Aromatoleum aromaticum EbN1: one gene and its partner. Each later gene encodes a partner of the first gene's protein in a complex. Links are inferred from orthologs where the notes say so. Each region holds a gene or a part of one and is shown on either strand. Other genes may lie near its edges.

The links. The genes of interacting proteins can lie anywhere in the genome.
Region 2: the proteins of cgtA (region 1) and ybiB are in contact, whole or in part, in a crystal structure (PDB 8BFT), measured with the Escherichia coli proteins. The link is inferred for Aromatoleum aromaticum EbN1 from one-to-one orthologs.

What each region holds. Positions count from the first base shown.
Region 1 is NC_006513.1:491,786-499,472, reverse strand. Bases 4,435-7,307 are described here. They hold cgtA (Obg family GTPase CgtA), read right to left. Parts: upstream 6,542-7,307; coding sequence 5,327-6,541; downstream 4,435-5,326. Other genes in these bases: rplU (50S ribosomal protein L21), read right to left, coding at 6,900-7,211; rpmA (50S ribosomal protein L27), read right to left, coding at 6,618-6,881; proB (glutamate 5-kinase), read right to left, coding at 4,435-5,308. In the rest of the region: IS66 family insertion sequence element accessory protein TnpA, read right to left, coding at 1-152; EBN1_RS02310 (secondary thiamine-phosphate synthase enzyme YjbQ), read left to right, coding at 303-716; EBN1_RS02305 (HD domain-containing protein), read left to right, coding at 736-1,464; EBN1_RS02300 (hypothetical protein), read right to left, coding at 1,434-1,574; EBN1_RS02290 (hypothetical protein), read left to right, coding at 1,776-2,027; EBN1_RS02285 (DUF4112 domain-containing protein), read right to left, coding at 2,106-2,612; EBN1_RS02280 (PEP-CTERM/exosortase system-associated acyltransferase), read left to right, coding at 3,282-4,055; more of proB, read right to left, coding at 4,193-4,434; RadC family protein, read right to left, coding at 7,420-7,687. UniProt on the Escherichia coli protein: An essential GTPase which binds GTP, GDP and possibly (p)ppGpp with moderate affinity, with high nucleotide exchange rates and a fairly low GTP hydrolysis rate.
Region 2 is NC_006513.1:2,288,114-2,294,204, forward strand. What follows is about bases 2,859-5,803. They hold ybiB (DNA-binding protein YbiB), read right to left. Parts: upstream 4,819-5,803; coding sequence 3,898-4,818; downstream 2,859-3,897. Other genes in these bases: EBN1_RS10920 (FMN-dependent NADH-azoreductase), read left to right, coding at 2,859-2,866; EBN1_RS10925 (pirin family protein), read left to right, coding at 3,004-3,888; EBN1_RS10935 (2-hydroxy-3-oxopropionate reductase), read left to right, coding at 4,871-5,764; EBN1_RS10940 (NAD(P)-dependent oxidoreductase), read left to right, coding at 5,764-5,803. In the rest of the region: EBN1_RS10905 (efflux RND transporter permease subunit), read left to right, coding at 1-1,254; EBN1_RS10910 (YgaP family membrane protein), read left to right, coding at 1,251-1,475; EBN1_RS10915 (disulfide bond formation protein B), read right to left, coding at 1,497-1,997; more of EBN1_RS10920, read left to right, coding at 2,267-2,858; more of EBN1_RS10940, read left to right, coding at 5,804-6,091.

The DNA.
Region 1 (7,687 bases):
ATCGCACGCCAGCGCTGAAAGCTCGAGACGCTGATCGACTCGTGCGCGCAGAATGCCGTGACGCTCAGCCCGCTCGAACCGTGGCGGGCGAACACCTCCTGCCACTCCTCTCGGCTGCGCCGGCGCCATTTGCGCTTGAGCACCCCTGCCATGAACGATCCCTCCATTGTTGACCCTGGAGGCAATTGTCCACGTCGATCACGTGCCCTGGAATAACGCCGGTCAGTTACCGCTTACGCCGGACCGAGGTCAAGGAACTGGAGCGTTCAGCCCAAGGTGCAGTCATCACGGGAGATCCACGAATGGCTTACCAGGAAACGTTCGAAATCCGCACCAGCGGGCGAGGGATGAGCGACGTGACCGGCCAAGTCGCCGCGATCGTCGAACGCGCGCCGAAGGGCGCGGGGCTCGCTCATGTTTTCGTCCGGCACACGAGCTGTTCGCTTCTGATGACCGAGAACGCCGACCCCGACGTGCGGCGCGACCTCGAGACGCTTGCTCGCCGCTGGGCGCCGGACGGCGATCCGGCGTACCGACACGACCTCGAAGGCGACGACGACATGGCGGCGCACGCGCGCTCGGTGCTGAGCGGCACCGACGTGACGGTGCCGTTCAACGACGGGCAGTTGCTGCTCGGGACGTGGCAGGGGATCTACCTGTGGGAGCATCGGGCGCGGGGCCATATGCGGCAAGTCGTCGTCACGCTGATCGAGTGAGACGGAGTCGAACCCGACCGTGATCGCGGCAATTCCACACCTCGACTCGACCCTCCCTTCCGACTGGCTCGCGCAACTGCATACGCGCTGCCTGCGCGACTTCGACGGCGATGTGCTGTGGCGGGAACTGGCCGACGCCTATTCGGCGCCGCCGCGCGGGTACCACACGCTGTGGCATGTGGCGTTCATGTTCGCGCAGTACGACCGCGTCGCGGCCCGGCTCGCGTACCCGGTCGCGGTGCGTGCGGCGATCTGGTTCCACGACTTCGTTTATGAGACCGACGCGGGCGCGTATTCACGGAACGAATCCCGCAGCGCGGACGCGATGCGGCGGCGGTGTATGGATCTGCTCCCGGCGCCCGAGGTCGAGCTTGCCGCCGCGCTGATTCTCGCGACGAAGACGCACGAGCCCGGCCCGGCATTTTTCCCGGGGGATCCGGCCGCCTACGCGGACTGCGAGCACTTCCTCGACATCGATCTCGCGATCTTCGCGTGTGCGCCGGCGCAGGTGCGGGCATTCGACGACGCGGTGCGCGACGAATTCCGGCAGTACGCGGACGGCGAGTTCGCTGCGGGGCGGCTGCGCGTGCCGAGGGCATTGCTCGCGCGCCCGCGAATCTATTTCTCTGCCGCATTCGAACCCTGCGAGCCGACCGCGCGCGCCAACCTGCGCCGACTGATCGAACGATGGGAGAAGCGCGCGGGCGAGCGGGACGGTCATGCCCGCAGCAACCACACTCGTCCGTAATTCGACGGCACCCGCAGCGTCCGGATGCCGCCGGCCTCGACGCCGGGTACCGGCTCATCCCCGTGCAGCATCTCGTGATAGTCGCCGGCGTGCGGGAGTGCGAACCTCACCCACTGGTCGTCGCCCGGGAAGTTCAGCGCGACGAGCGCCGATGCGTTTTTGGGAATGCCCTTCGCGAGCAGCTCGACGCTGAAGATGCTCGAGGCCCTCGACGAGGTGAAATGGGACATGCTCAAGGAATGGGCGCAAACGAAGAAGGCGCCCAAGCACGCCGCGTGGATGCACGACGGCCGCTACAGGGAGATGTTCAAGTGAAGCTCGCGACCCCCCAAGCAATGCGGCCGCGACGGCACGATCCTCGCCGGGCTCGCCGGCGTGATCCTGCCGCTCTTGCCGGCACGCCGCTGGTGTTTGCCGGCCTGTGGCTGCTCGCGCGCACCGGCCACCGTCAGGCCGCGCGTGCAGGAGTCGCCGCCGGGCTCGGCTTCATCGTCGCGATCGTCGCGAAGCTCGGCATTTCGTTCGCGATGCTCGGCATCTTTGCGGTCGCGTGGATGGTTTGAACGGCAAGGTCGTGAACGTGGGTCGGCCTGAGCGCAACGAAGGCCGAGGGGAACTCGGCCTCCGTCCTCGCAACCGTATCAGCCTCCTACCGCAGCAAGAATCGCCTTCACGATCAGCGCGGAAATCGTCGCGAAAATCAGCATCACGACGAGCAGCCCGGCGATGACCAGCGCGACGAGGCGGCGGCTGCTGCGGGTGGTTGCCGCGGGGTCGTCGACGTGCTGTTCGAGTAATTGCACGTTTCGCTGGTTCGCCTTCCATGCGGCATCGAAAACGTCGCCGAGGATCGGTACGACGCCGACGATGCCTTCGATCGCGACATTGCCGATCATGCACAGCAGCACGCTGCGCGGCATGCCGAGGCGCGCCGCCTCGCGAACGATGTAGCCCGACAGCAGCACGCCGACGGCGTCGCCGAGGAAGGGCACCAGCCCGATCAGCGCCTCGACGCCGATGCGAAATCCGCCGGGCAGCCGGATCGAACTATCGAGCAGCCACGCGAGCGCGCGAAGCTTCTCGCGCGTGTGTGCGCCTTCGCGCGAAGCGGCGAACGGCTCCCGCCCGACACCGGGGGGACCCTTCATTTCCGGCGCCTCGCAGGGCGCGCTGCGCGCTGCAGGCCGCCGCATGCGCCTGCTGCTCGCGGTGCGTCGCCGTGCCGGCTGATGTCCGTCGTGCAGGAGCCCATTGTTGAATCCGCTAAAAGGATGAGGAGAGGGGAGACGGCGGCTCGGCGCTGGTCGGGCCGCCCCACGCTGGTATGCAACCCACGTTCCTCGCCGAGGGCCTGCCACGTCCCGTCCCCGGTTCTCCTGTCCGGCTTGATCGGGGTCCCCTTCCTTCTTGCGCCACGGCGTCGCTACGCATCCGCCGCGTGCGGCATGCACTGTCCGTAGCGCATTTTTACCTGCTTCGCGACCTATTCAGTCAGCGTCTGCTGGCGTTGAATCCGGATTGAGACTTGACTACAAAGAGGTTGTCGATACCATGAACCGCTGCCGGTTGCCGCTGCGGACAGGCCGGTTACTAATAATCAATCGCCCTCAGTTCGACGGCTTTCCGATTTCTCGTCGACTGGTACGATCAGCGCTGAATGACACGGATTCAGACGGTACAGCACGTCAAGCGGGGCTGCACGATTGTGAAAGGAGCCTGCTCCTTTTCTGCGCCGCGGATAGGGCGGCACGGATCATAAAATCGGGCCGGTCCGGCGAATTCGAGCGCACTGGGGAAAAGAGCGCACTGGGGAAATTATGCGCACACCGTTTTCTTGTGATTCCGACCTGGGCAAGGGATTCGGGAGCCGCTTCGAGATTTTGCCTGCGCTGGATCAATCCACGCGCGACCAGGTCTTCACGATTCGCCATGAGGTGTACTGCGAAGACCTCGGGTTCGAGCCGCTGCGCGAGAATCGGCATGAAACCGACGAATACGACCGCCACAGTGTGCATTGCCTGCTGCGTACGGCAGACGAATCGCATACGCTCGTCGGCTGCACCCGGTTGGTGCTCGCGCGCCCGGAAGATCCCGCTCATCCTTTTCCGTTCGAGAGCACTTGTCGGGCGAACCTGGATCAGCACACGATCGATTCGCGGGCTCTGCCGCGACACGAGATCGCGGAAGTCTCCCGGCTCGCGGTCAGGAAAATGTATCGTCGCCGTCGCGGTGAAAAGCATACCGAGATGACGCTGCGAAACCGCGACTTCGGATCGAGCGCCAGCCCGCGTTTTCCATTCATCCCGGTTGGCTTGTATCTGGGAACGATGGCATTGGCCGAGCAATGCGGCATCGAAAAGGTGTTCGTCATTACGGAGCCCCGCTTGGCCGCACATCTGTCCCGGCTGGGGTTCAGTATCGTGCAGGTCGGCCCGCCAATCGAACATCGCGGTACCCGGGTGCCCTCGATGATGGACGTGGAGCAGAGCAAGGAAGGGCTGCGTTCGCTGATTCGCCCGATGTGGGAGTTGATCCGCGGAGGCGTCGGGGCCGGCTACGCAGGGAAACGCGCAGCGATGGTTGCTACCTGACGGCGATATGCCCTGGCCTCATCGGCAGCGCAGCGCCCGGCCCCGCTACTGTCCCATTCAATCCGGATCAGGAATCGCTGTGTGGAAACATGGTTCGCCCTCATCGATGAATGCAGGCTGTCACGAAGCCGTGCGGTTTATCGCAGTACCATGTTGTCGCGGTGAACCAGTTCGGGTTCGTCGATGTAGCCGAGCAGCTTTTCGATTTGTGTGCTGGATTTGCGCGCGATGCGGCGGCACTCGCTGCTACTGTAGTTGACTAGGCCGCGTGCGATCTCGTCACCGCCGGCGCTACGGCATGCGACCGCTGCGCCGCGCTCGAATTCGCCTCCGACCTCGACGACGCCCACGGGCAACAAGCTGCGTCCGCTGCGCAACGCAACGACCGCGCCGTCGTCGAGAATGAGGTCGCCCGCGAGCTGCAGGTGGTCGGCGAGCCACTGCTTGCGCGCCTGCAGCGGCGAACTGGTCGCGTAGAGCAGGGTGCCGAGCGGTTCGGCCTGCGTGAGGCGGATCAGCGCGTCGACTTCGTTGCCGCTCGCGATGCACGTGTGCGCCCCGCTTCGCGCCGCACGCTGGGCGGCGCGGATCTTCGTGATCATGCCGCCCCTGCTGATACCGGTGCCGGCGCCGCCTGCCATCGCTTCGTACGACCTGTCCTCGGCCCGACCTTCGCAGACGAGCGTCGCATTGGGGTCGCGGCGCGGGTCGGCAGTGTACAAGCCTTGCTGGTCGGTGAGGATCACCAGCGCATGAGCTTCGATGAGGTTCGCGACCAGCGCGCCGAGCGTGTCGTTGTCGCCGAACTTGATCTCGTCGGTGACGATCGTGTCGTTCTCGTTGATGATCGGCACGACGCCCAGCTCGAGCAGCGTCGTCAGCGTCGAACGTGCGTTGAGGTAGCGCTTGCGGTCGGCGAGGTCGTCGTGGGTCAGCAGGATCTGCGCGGTGTGGAGATTGTGACGCGAAAAGGCATCCTCGTAGGCTTTGACGAGGCCCATTTGCCCGACCGCGGCGGCGGCCTGCAGCTTGTGCATTTCGTGCGGGCGCTTTTGCCAGCCGAGGCGCTGCATTCCCGCGGCGATCGCACCGGACGACACCAGCACGACCTGCTTGCCCGCGCCACGCAACGTTGCGATCTGGCGCGCCCAGTCGCCCATCGCCGCTTTGTCGAGTCCGGCGCCGTTGTTCGTGACGAGTGCGCTGCCGACTTTGACGACGATGCGTCGCGCGTTGCGGATCTTGTCTCTCATGACGGGCTGCGAAGGTTCCTAATGATTGGGCCGGTTGGTGTCCTGCTCATCGGCGGGGTCGTTCTCGTTCCCGTCGCGGCCGTCGTCGCCGGTGCCAGTTTCGCCTTCGGCGAGGAGCGCCTGCAGCCGTGCCTGGTAGGCCGCTTCGACGCGGGCTTCGGCTTCGGCTGCGGCGAGCGCTTCCGCATGGGTACGGGCCGCTTTCTCGGCTTCCGCCTGGGCACGCCCGGCATCGAGGAAGTCCTGGATCGCGAAGACCAGCTTCCTGCAGCCGTCACCGGTCAGCGCCGAGATCTCGAAATGGCGTTCGACCGGCCCGTAGGCTTCGAGGAAGGCCGCGACGCGCGCGGCGCGTTCGTCTTCGGGAATCAGGTCGAGTTTGTTCAGCGCAAGCCAGCGCGGCTTGTTGTACAGCGATTCATCGTACTTGCGCAGTTCCTCGACGATCGCCTTGGCGTCCCGTACGGGATCGGCGTCGGGATCGAACGGTGCGAGGTCGACGAGATGCAGCAGCACACGCGTGCGCTGCAAATGGCGCAGGAACTGGTGGCCGAGCCCATGCCCTTCAGCCGCCCCTTCGATCAGCCCGGGAATGTCGGCGATGACGAAGCTGCGGTTCTGGTCGGTGCGCACGACGCCGAGGTTCGGTGCGAGCGTCGTGAAAGGATAGTCGGCCACTTTCGGCTTTGCCGCCGAGACTGCGCGGATGAATGTCGACTTGCCGGCGTTCGGCATGCCGAGCAGGCCGACGTCAGCCAGCACTTTCAGTTCGAGGCGCAGCGCGCGGCGCTCGCCTTCCTCGCCCATCGTGCGCTTGCGCGGGGCGCGGTTGACGCTCGATTTGAAGTGGAGGTTGCCCAAACCCCCCTTGCCGCCGCGCGCGACGATCGCCTGCTTGCCGTCCTCGTCGAGGTCGGCGACGAGTTCGCCGGTTTCGAGATCGGTGATCACCGTGCCGACCGGCATGCGCAGCACGATGTCTTCGCCGCCCTTGCCGTAGCAGTCCTTGTTGCCGCCGTTCTCGCCGCGTTGCGCGCGATGCATGCGCGTGAAGCGGTAGTCGACGAGCGTGTTGAGGTTGCGGTCCGCGAGCGCGTAGATGCTGCCGCCGCGGCCACCGTCGCCGCCGTCCGGGCCGCCCCGCGGGATGAATTTCTCGCGCCGGAACGACGCCGAGCCGTTGCCGCCGTCGCCGGCCATGACCTCGATGCGTGCTTCGTCAATGAACTTCATGATGATGTGCCTGTGGCAAAAACAAAAAAGCCCTACCGCAAGGATAGGGCTTTTCGAACCGGAACGCCGCCGGGTTTCAGGCGGCTTCGGGCACGATGACGACGGTGCGGCGGCGCTGCGCGCCCTTGATCGTGAACTGCACGGTGCCGTCCTTCAGGGCGAACAGCGTGTGGTCCTTGCCGATGCCGACGTTTTCGCCCGGATGGTATTCGGTGCCGCGCTGGCGAACGATGATGTTGCCGGCGAGCACGAACTGGCCGCCATAGCGCTTGACGCCGAGGCGTTTCGATTCCGAGTCGCGGCCGTTACGGGAACTGCCGCCAGCTTTTTTGTGTGCCATGTCGAATTACCTCCGGACTCAGGCCGAGATCGCTTCGATGCGAAGCTCGGTGTAGTTCTGGCGATGCCCCTGATGCTTCTGGTAGTGCTTGCGGCGGCGCATCTTGAAAATCTTGATCTTGTCGTGACGGCCGTGGGACACCACGGTCGCCGTGACTGTAGCGCCGGAAACCACCGGGGTGCCGATCTTGACCGACTCGCCCTCGCCGACCATGAAAACCTGGTCGATGGTGATTTCGGAGCCCACGTCTGCCGGTATCTGTTCTACCTTGATCTTTTCGCCGGCTGCGACGCGATACTGCTTGCCGCCGGTTTTTATCACCGCGTACATGGTGTTGCTCCAGTTGATGGGTTTGCAAAAGAATCGAGCACTCTAATTGCGAAGTGGATGATAGTCAAGGATTTCAAGGTCTTCTGCCGGTTGGCGGAGGGTCGGCGGAGTTCGCGGGGCAGGGTGGGCATGACCACCGCGGCAAAGCCCGGGCGGGTGCTTTTGCCATTTCCGCAGGTCGGAGCGGGGTGCGCCCGCCGGCCACACGCTACAGCAACCCGCGCTCGGCGAACGACAGGGGCTGCGCATGGGCGGTGACGATGAAGTGATCGAGGACACGGATATCGACCAGTTCGAGCGCCTGCTTCAGGCTGCGCGTCAGCAGTTCGTCCGCGGGGCTCGGCTCGGCCGCGCCCGAAGGGTGGTTGTGGGCGAGAATCACTGCCGCCGCGTTGCGCGCCAGCGCGAGCTTGACGACTTCGCGCGGGTAGACGCTGGTCTGCGTCAGCGTGCCGCGGAACAGTTCGACCGCTTCG
Region 2 (6,091 bases), 1.8 Mb from region 1 along the record:
AAGAGCCACGAGGTCGCGGTGGCGGTGCGCGAGGCGGTGAGCGGGATCGCGCACGCAGCCGGGGGCAACGCGAAAGTCGTCGAAGTGCCGCCGGGCCCACCGGTGCTGTCGCCGATTGTCGCCGAAGTGTATGGACCGGACTACGCCGGCCAGGTCGCGGTTGCCGGCCGCGTGCGTGCGGCGTTCGAGGGAGCAGCCGACATCGTCGGCGTCGACGACACCGTGGACGAAGCGGCGCCGAAGCTCGTGCTGCGCGTCGATCAGGCGAAGGCTGCGCGCATGGGCGTCGCGCAGGCGGACATCGTCGAAGTCGTGCGCTTGGGGCTCGCCGGCGAGGACGTCACGCCGATCCATGGCGGCGACAACAAGTACGAGATTCCGGTGCGCATCCAGCTGCCGTCCGAACGGCAGTCGAGCGTCGATCCGCTTTTGGCGATGAAAGTGCGGGCGCGCGACGGCACGCTGGTATCGGTGTCCGAGCTCGTCCGGGCGCACGAGACCGTCCGCGAGCAGGTGATCTACCGCAAGGATTTGCTGCCGGTGGTGTATGTCACCGGCGACATGGGCGGACGGCTCGATTCGCCGTTGTACGGCATGTTCGACATCCGCTCGAAAGTGAAGGACCTCGCGCTCGACGGGGCGCCGGGGCTCGGCGGCACGCTCGGCGAATGGTTCATCCGCGCGCCGGCCGACCCGTATGCGGGCTACAGCCTCAAGTGGGACGGCGAATGGCAGGTCACGTACGAGACGTTCCGCGACATGGGCGCCGCCTACGCGGTCGGCCTGATCCTGATCTACTTGCTCGTCGTCGCGCAGTTCCGCAGCTATCTCGTGCCGCTCGTCATCATGGCGCCGATCCCGCTGACGATCATCGGCGTGATGCCCGGCCACGCGCTGCTCGGCGCGCAATTCACCGCGACGTCGATGATCGGCATGATCGCGCTCGCCGGCATCATCGTGCGCAACTCGATCCTGCTCGTCGATTTCGTCAATCAGCAGGTGCGCGCGGGCATGGATCTGGGCGAGGCGGTGATCCGCGCCGCGGCGGTGCGTGCGAAGCCGATCGGGCTCACCGCGCTCGCGGCGATGATCGGCGCGCTGTTCATCCTCGACGACCCGATCTTCAATGGCCTGGCGATCAGCCTGATCTTCGGCATCTTCGTCTCCACCGTGCTGACGCTGGTCGTCATCCCGGTGCTGTATTTCGCTGCGATGCGCAGCCGAGTCGCCCAACTGCAAGGAGAAACACCGTGAACCTGACCGTCAACCAGTTCGTCCGCATCTTCGCCGGCGCCTTCGTGCTGATCTCGCTCGCGCTCGGCGCCGAAGCTTCGCCGCTGTTCGTCAACGCGAATTTCCTGTGGTTCACCGCCTTCGTCGGGGCGAACCTGTTCCAGAGCGGCTTCACCGGCATCTGCCCCCTGGAAACGATCCTTCGCAAGTTCGGCGTCCGGGACGCGGTCGCGTGCCGGTGAGCGGCGGGCCGGGAGGGTGCTTCAGCCGCCGCGCTTGCGCGCGATCATCATGATCGCAAACACTGCGACGAGCGTCAGGCATACGAGCGACCAGTTCGCGATCGACAGGCCGAGGAAAGCCCAGTCGACTTTCGAGCAGTCGCCCGCGCCCTGGAAGATCATCGGCAGCGCGTCGGCCAGCGGAAAACTGCCGAGCATGAATTCGAGGTCGGGCCCGCATTCGGCGAACTCCGGCGGGTAGAGCTGCATCCACGTCTGGCGCAGCGCGACGCCCCCGCCGGCGAGCGCCAGCAGCAGGATCACGGCGGCGTAGGCGCGCGTGCCACGGCGTCCCGGCCCGTGCAGCCCGGCGACCAGCGCCGTCAGTGCGATCGCGACGAAAGCATAGCGCTGCATGATGCACATCGGGCACGGTTCGAGCCCGACCGCGTGCTGCAGGTACAGGCCGAAGCCGAGCAGCCCGGCGCATACCGCGAAAAGGCCGAGGAAGAGCGCGCGGGTGGAAAAGGCGAAAGATTGCATGGGCGGCACGCGAGTGGTTGGGCAGGCCGGATTGTAGGTCAGGACCAGCCTTCGTCGCTGCGCCGCACGAAAAGTTCGTTACCCGCCGCCGCTCAGACCCTGAAGCGCCCCACGGCGCCTTCCAGTGCACGCGACAGCTCTCGGCGCCTGAGGAAGCAGTGCAATTCTTGCAATAACAGGAACAGTGTTGTCAGGTTTCGTGGCTTTTCAGGCAACAGTTCAATCAATAAAGTAGACCCCGTAAACACTCAAACTCACTGGAGAACACAATGAACATCCTGCAAATCAATTCGAGCGCCCGCAGCGACGCTTCCAACTCCACCCGCGTCGCGAACAGCATCGTCGAGCGGCTGCGCGCGTCGCACCCGGGCGCCGCGGTCGTCGTGCGCAGCCTCGCGCAGAACCCGCACCCGGTGCTCGACGAAGCGGCGCTCGGCGCGCTGTTCACACCGGCCGACAAGCGCACGCCCGAGCAGACGGCCCGCGTCGCGCTCGATGACGTGCTGATCGCCGAGATCCAGGCCGCCGACGCCGTCGTCATCGGCGTGCCGATGTACAACTTCGGCGTGCCGGTGCAACTGAAGAACTGGATCGACGCGATCACGCGCGTAAAGGTCACATTCCGCTACACGGCGAACGGCCCCGAAGGCCTGCTGAAGGACAAGAAGGTGTACGTCGCATTCGCCCGCGGCGGCCGCTATCGCGACACCCCGGCCGATACCCAGGTCCCGTACCTCAAGACGATTTTCGGTTTCCTCGGCATGACCGACGTGCATTTCGTCTTTGCCGAAGGTCTCGCGATGGGCGCCGACGCCGCAGAACAGGCTTTTGCCGAAGCCGAGCGCGATATCGAGGCGGCACTCGCCTGACGGATCCTCGCAGCGCCGGCCTGACCCGGGCGCTGCGGCGTCGCGTCGCACCTTCATCGATCGCTTCCGCAAAGACGGATGCCGCCTGCCCGTGCGGGCGGCACGAGCGAACCCCCGACCCCATCAGGAGAACCGCGATGCCTGCCGAACTCCCCGAAGCAACCGAACACGTCACGCACAGCCGCGCCGTCGAGCGCCTCGTTGCCGGACAGGCGACGTCCGACGGTGCGGGCGTGAAGCTCACGCGCGTGCTGACCCAGCCGCTGCAGCGCCGCCTCGACCCGTTCCTGATGCTCGATGCGTTCGGCAACGAGAACCCGGATGATTACCTTGCCGGCTTCCCCGACCATCCGCATCGCGGCTTCGAGACGGTCACCTACATGATCGCCGGACGCATGCGCCACCGCGACAGCGCGGGCCACGAAGGGCTGCTCGAGAACGGCAGCGTGCAGTGGATGACTGCCGGCCGCGGCGTGATTCACTCCGAAATGCCGGAGCAGGAAGAAGGCGTCATGGAAGGTTTCCAGCTGTGGCTGAACCTGCCGGCGCGCGACAAGCTGTGCGAGCCGTGGTACCGCGACTTCGCCGCTGCCGACCTGCCGCGGTTCACGAGCGCGGACGGTGTCGAAGTCCGGGTCATCGCGGGGGCGAGCCACGGTGTCGCCGGTGCGGTGACGCGTGAAGCGACTGCGCCGCTGTATCTCGACGTCCACCTGCCTGCCGGGACGCGCTTCGCGCAGACGCTGCCGCCGGCGCACAACGCGTTCCTGTATGTCTATCGCGGTGAAGTCGCGGTCGACGGCACGGCGGTCGCCGAACGGCGCATGGCGATCCTCGCCAACGCGCCGCAGGCCGACGGGGTCGTCATCGACGCGGGCACGGTGCCTGCGCGGTTGCTGCTGATCGCCGGTCGGCCGCTGAACGAGCCGATCGCGCAGTACGGCCCGTTCGTCATGAACACCGAGGCCGAGATCCACGCGGCCCTCGGCGACTACCGCGACGGGCGCTTCGCCCCGCGCTGACGAGGCGGATCAATCTTCCCGCGCGAGCTGCACGAGCGCCGCGACCTGGTCGAGGATCGGTTGCGGCGTCGCGACGCTGCCGGCGAGCATCGCGCGGATCAGCACCGCGTTGGCGACGACGCCGGGTGCATCGGCAACGCCTTCGAGCGGCGGCGCACCACCGCTTTCGGCCGGCCACGCGACGCTGGCGACGCCTTCACGGAACGCTTCCATCGCCGGACGCCGGCGCGGATTCGCGTAGGCTTCGCCTTCGGTGCCGCGCATCAGCATCGCCCGCCCGCCATCGACGAGCAGGAATTCGTGCATCCGTTCGAGATATTCGGGGTGCGTGACCGCGACGACGCGCACGCTGCGGCCGATGCACGGGTCGACCAGCTTCGCCATCGTGTGGCCGCTGCCGCGCACGCCGAGCCGTAGCCGCAGGCTGAGCAGGCGATCGAGGCCCGGCAGCAGCTGCGGCAGCGTCAGGCACGCGATGTGGCGCTCGGCGAGCGCGTGTGCCGCGTCGTCGGCGTTCGCGGCCGGGAGGATGTCGAGCGCGGCGAGGAGCGCGAACGGGCTGCTGCGCGACTCGAAGTCGTGCCGCCCTTGGATCAGCACCGGCACGCCTTCGCGCGCGACGAGCAACGCGACGAGCGGCATCAGGTTCGCCTGGCGGCGCGCGCCGTTGTAGGTCGGCAGCACAACGCAGCGCGGTCCCGGCGGGACCTCTACGGCTTCGGTGCGAGCGTCCATCGCGCGCTTGAAGCCGACGAGCTCGTCGAGCGTCTCGCTCTTGATGCGCAGCGCGATCAGCATCGCGCCGAGCTCGAGATCCGGCACCTTGCCGTCGAGAATGTCGCCGAACAGCGCTTCGGCGCTGGCTGTGTCGAGGGAGCGCGCGCCCTTGGCGCCGCGTCCGATTTCCTTGATGATCGAGGCGTAGGTCATGGCGCGATTATCCGTCGCCGTGCGCATTCCAGCCAGCCAGGAGCACAAGAGAATGGAAGTCGGATTTATCGGACTCGGCCTGATGGGCCGTCCCATGGCGCTGAACCTGATCCGCGCCGGTCACCGCGTGCACGTCTGGAGCCGGCGCCGCGAATCGATGCAGCCGCTGCTCGACGCCGGCGCGGGCGACTGCGCGAGCGCGGCCGGCGTGGCGTCGCGCGCCGAAATCGTCATCAGCATCGTCGCCGACGCACCCGACGTCGAAGAGGTCGCGCTCGGTCCGCAGGGCGTCGCCGATGGGGCGCGGCGCGGCCTCGTGTTCGTCGACATGAGCACGATCGCGCCCGGCGCGGCGCAGGCGATCGCGGCGCGGCTCGCCGAGCGCGGCATCGCGATGCTCGACGCGCCGGTGTCCGGCGGCGAAGTCGGCGCGGTTGGCGCGACGCTGACGATCATGGTCGGCGGCGACGCCGCGGCGTTCGAGCGGGTGAAGCCGCTGTTCGACGCGATGGGTCGCACGGTGTCGCTGATCGGCGCCGTCGGCGCCGGGCAGGTCGCGAAAGCGTGCAACCAGATTCTCACTGGTGTCGGCGTCGCGGCCGTCGCCGAAGCGATGAACTTCGCGCACAAGAGCGGCGTCGATGCGGCGAAAGTGCGCGAAGCGCTGCTCGGCGGCTTCGCCTATTCGCGCATCCTCGAAAACCACGGCCAGCGGATGCTGGAGCGCAACTTCAAGCCGGGCTTCAAGGCGTGGATGCACCAGAAGGACATGCGCATCGTCATGGAAGAGGCGCACCGCCTCGGCCTCGCGCTGCCGTCGGCGGCAGCGACTGCGCAGATGTTCAACGCGATGGTCGGCAGCGGGCTCGGCGACGACGATTCGGTGGCGATGCTGAAGCTCCTCGAACACATGAGCGGCGGCGAGAGCGGGCGGGAGGGCGAATGATGGATGTGGGTTTCGTCGGCCTCGGCGTCATGGGCCTGCCGATGGCGCGGCACCTGCAGCAGGCCGGCCACCGCCTGCACCTGTGGGCGCGACGGCCGCAGAGCGTCGCGCCGTTCGCGGGCAGCGATGCAGTCGTGCACGACAGTCCGGCTGCGCTCGCCGCGGCGACCGAGGTCGCGTTCACCGTCGTCACCGCAAGCGCGGACGTCGAGCAGCTCGCGCTCGGCGCGGAAGGCTTGATCCACGGCGCACGGCCCGGCTGGGTGCATGTCGACATGAGCACGATCGCTCCGGCCAGCGCGCGTCGCATCGCGGCAGCTTTAGAGG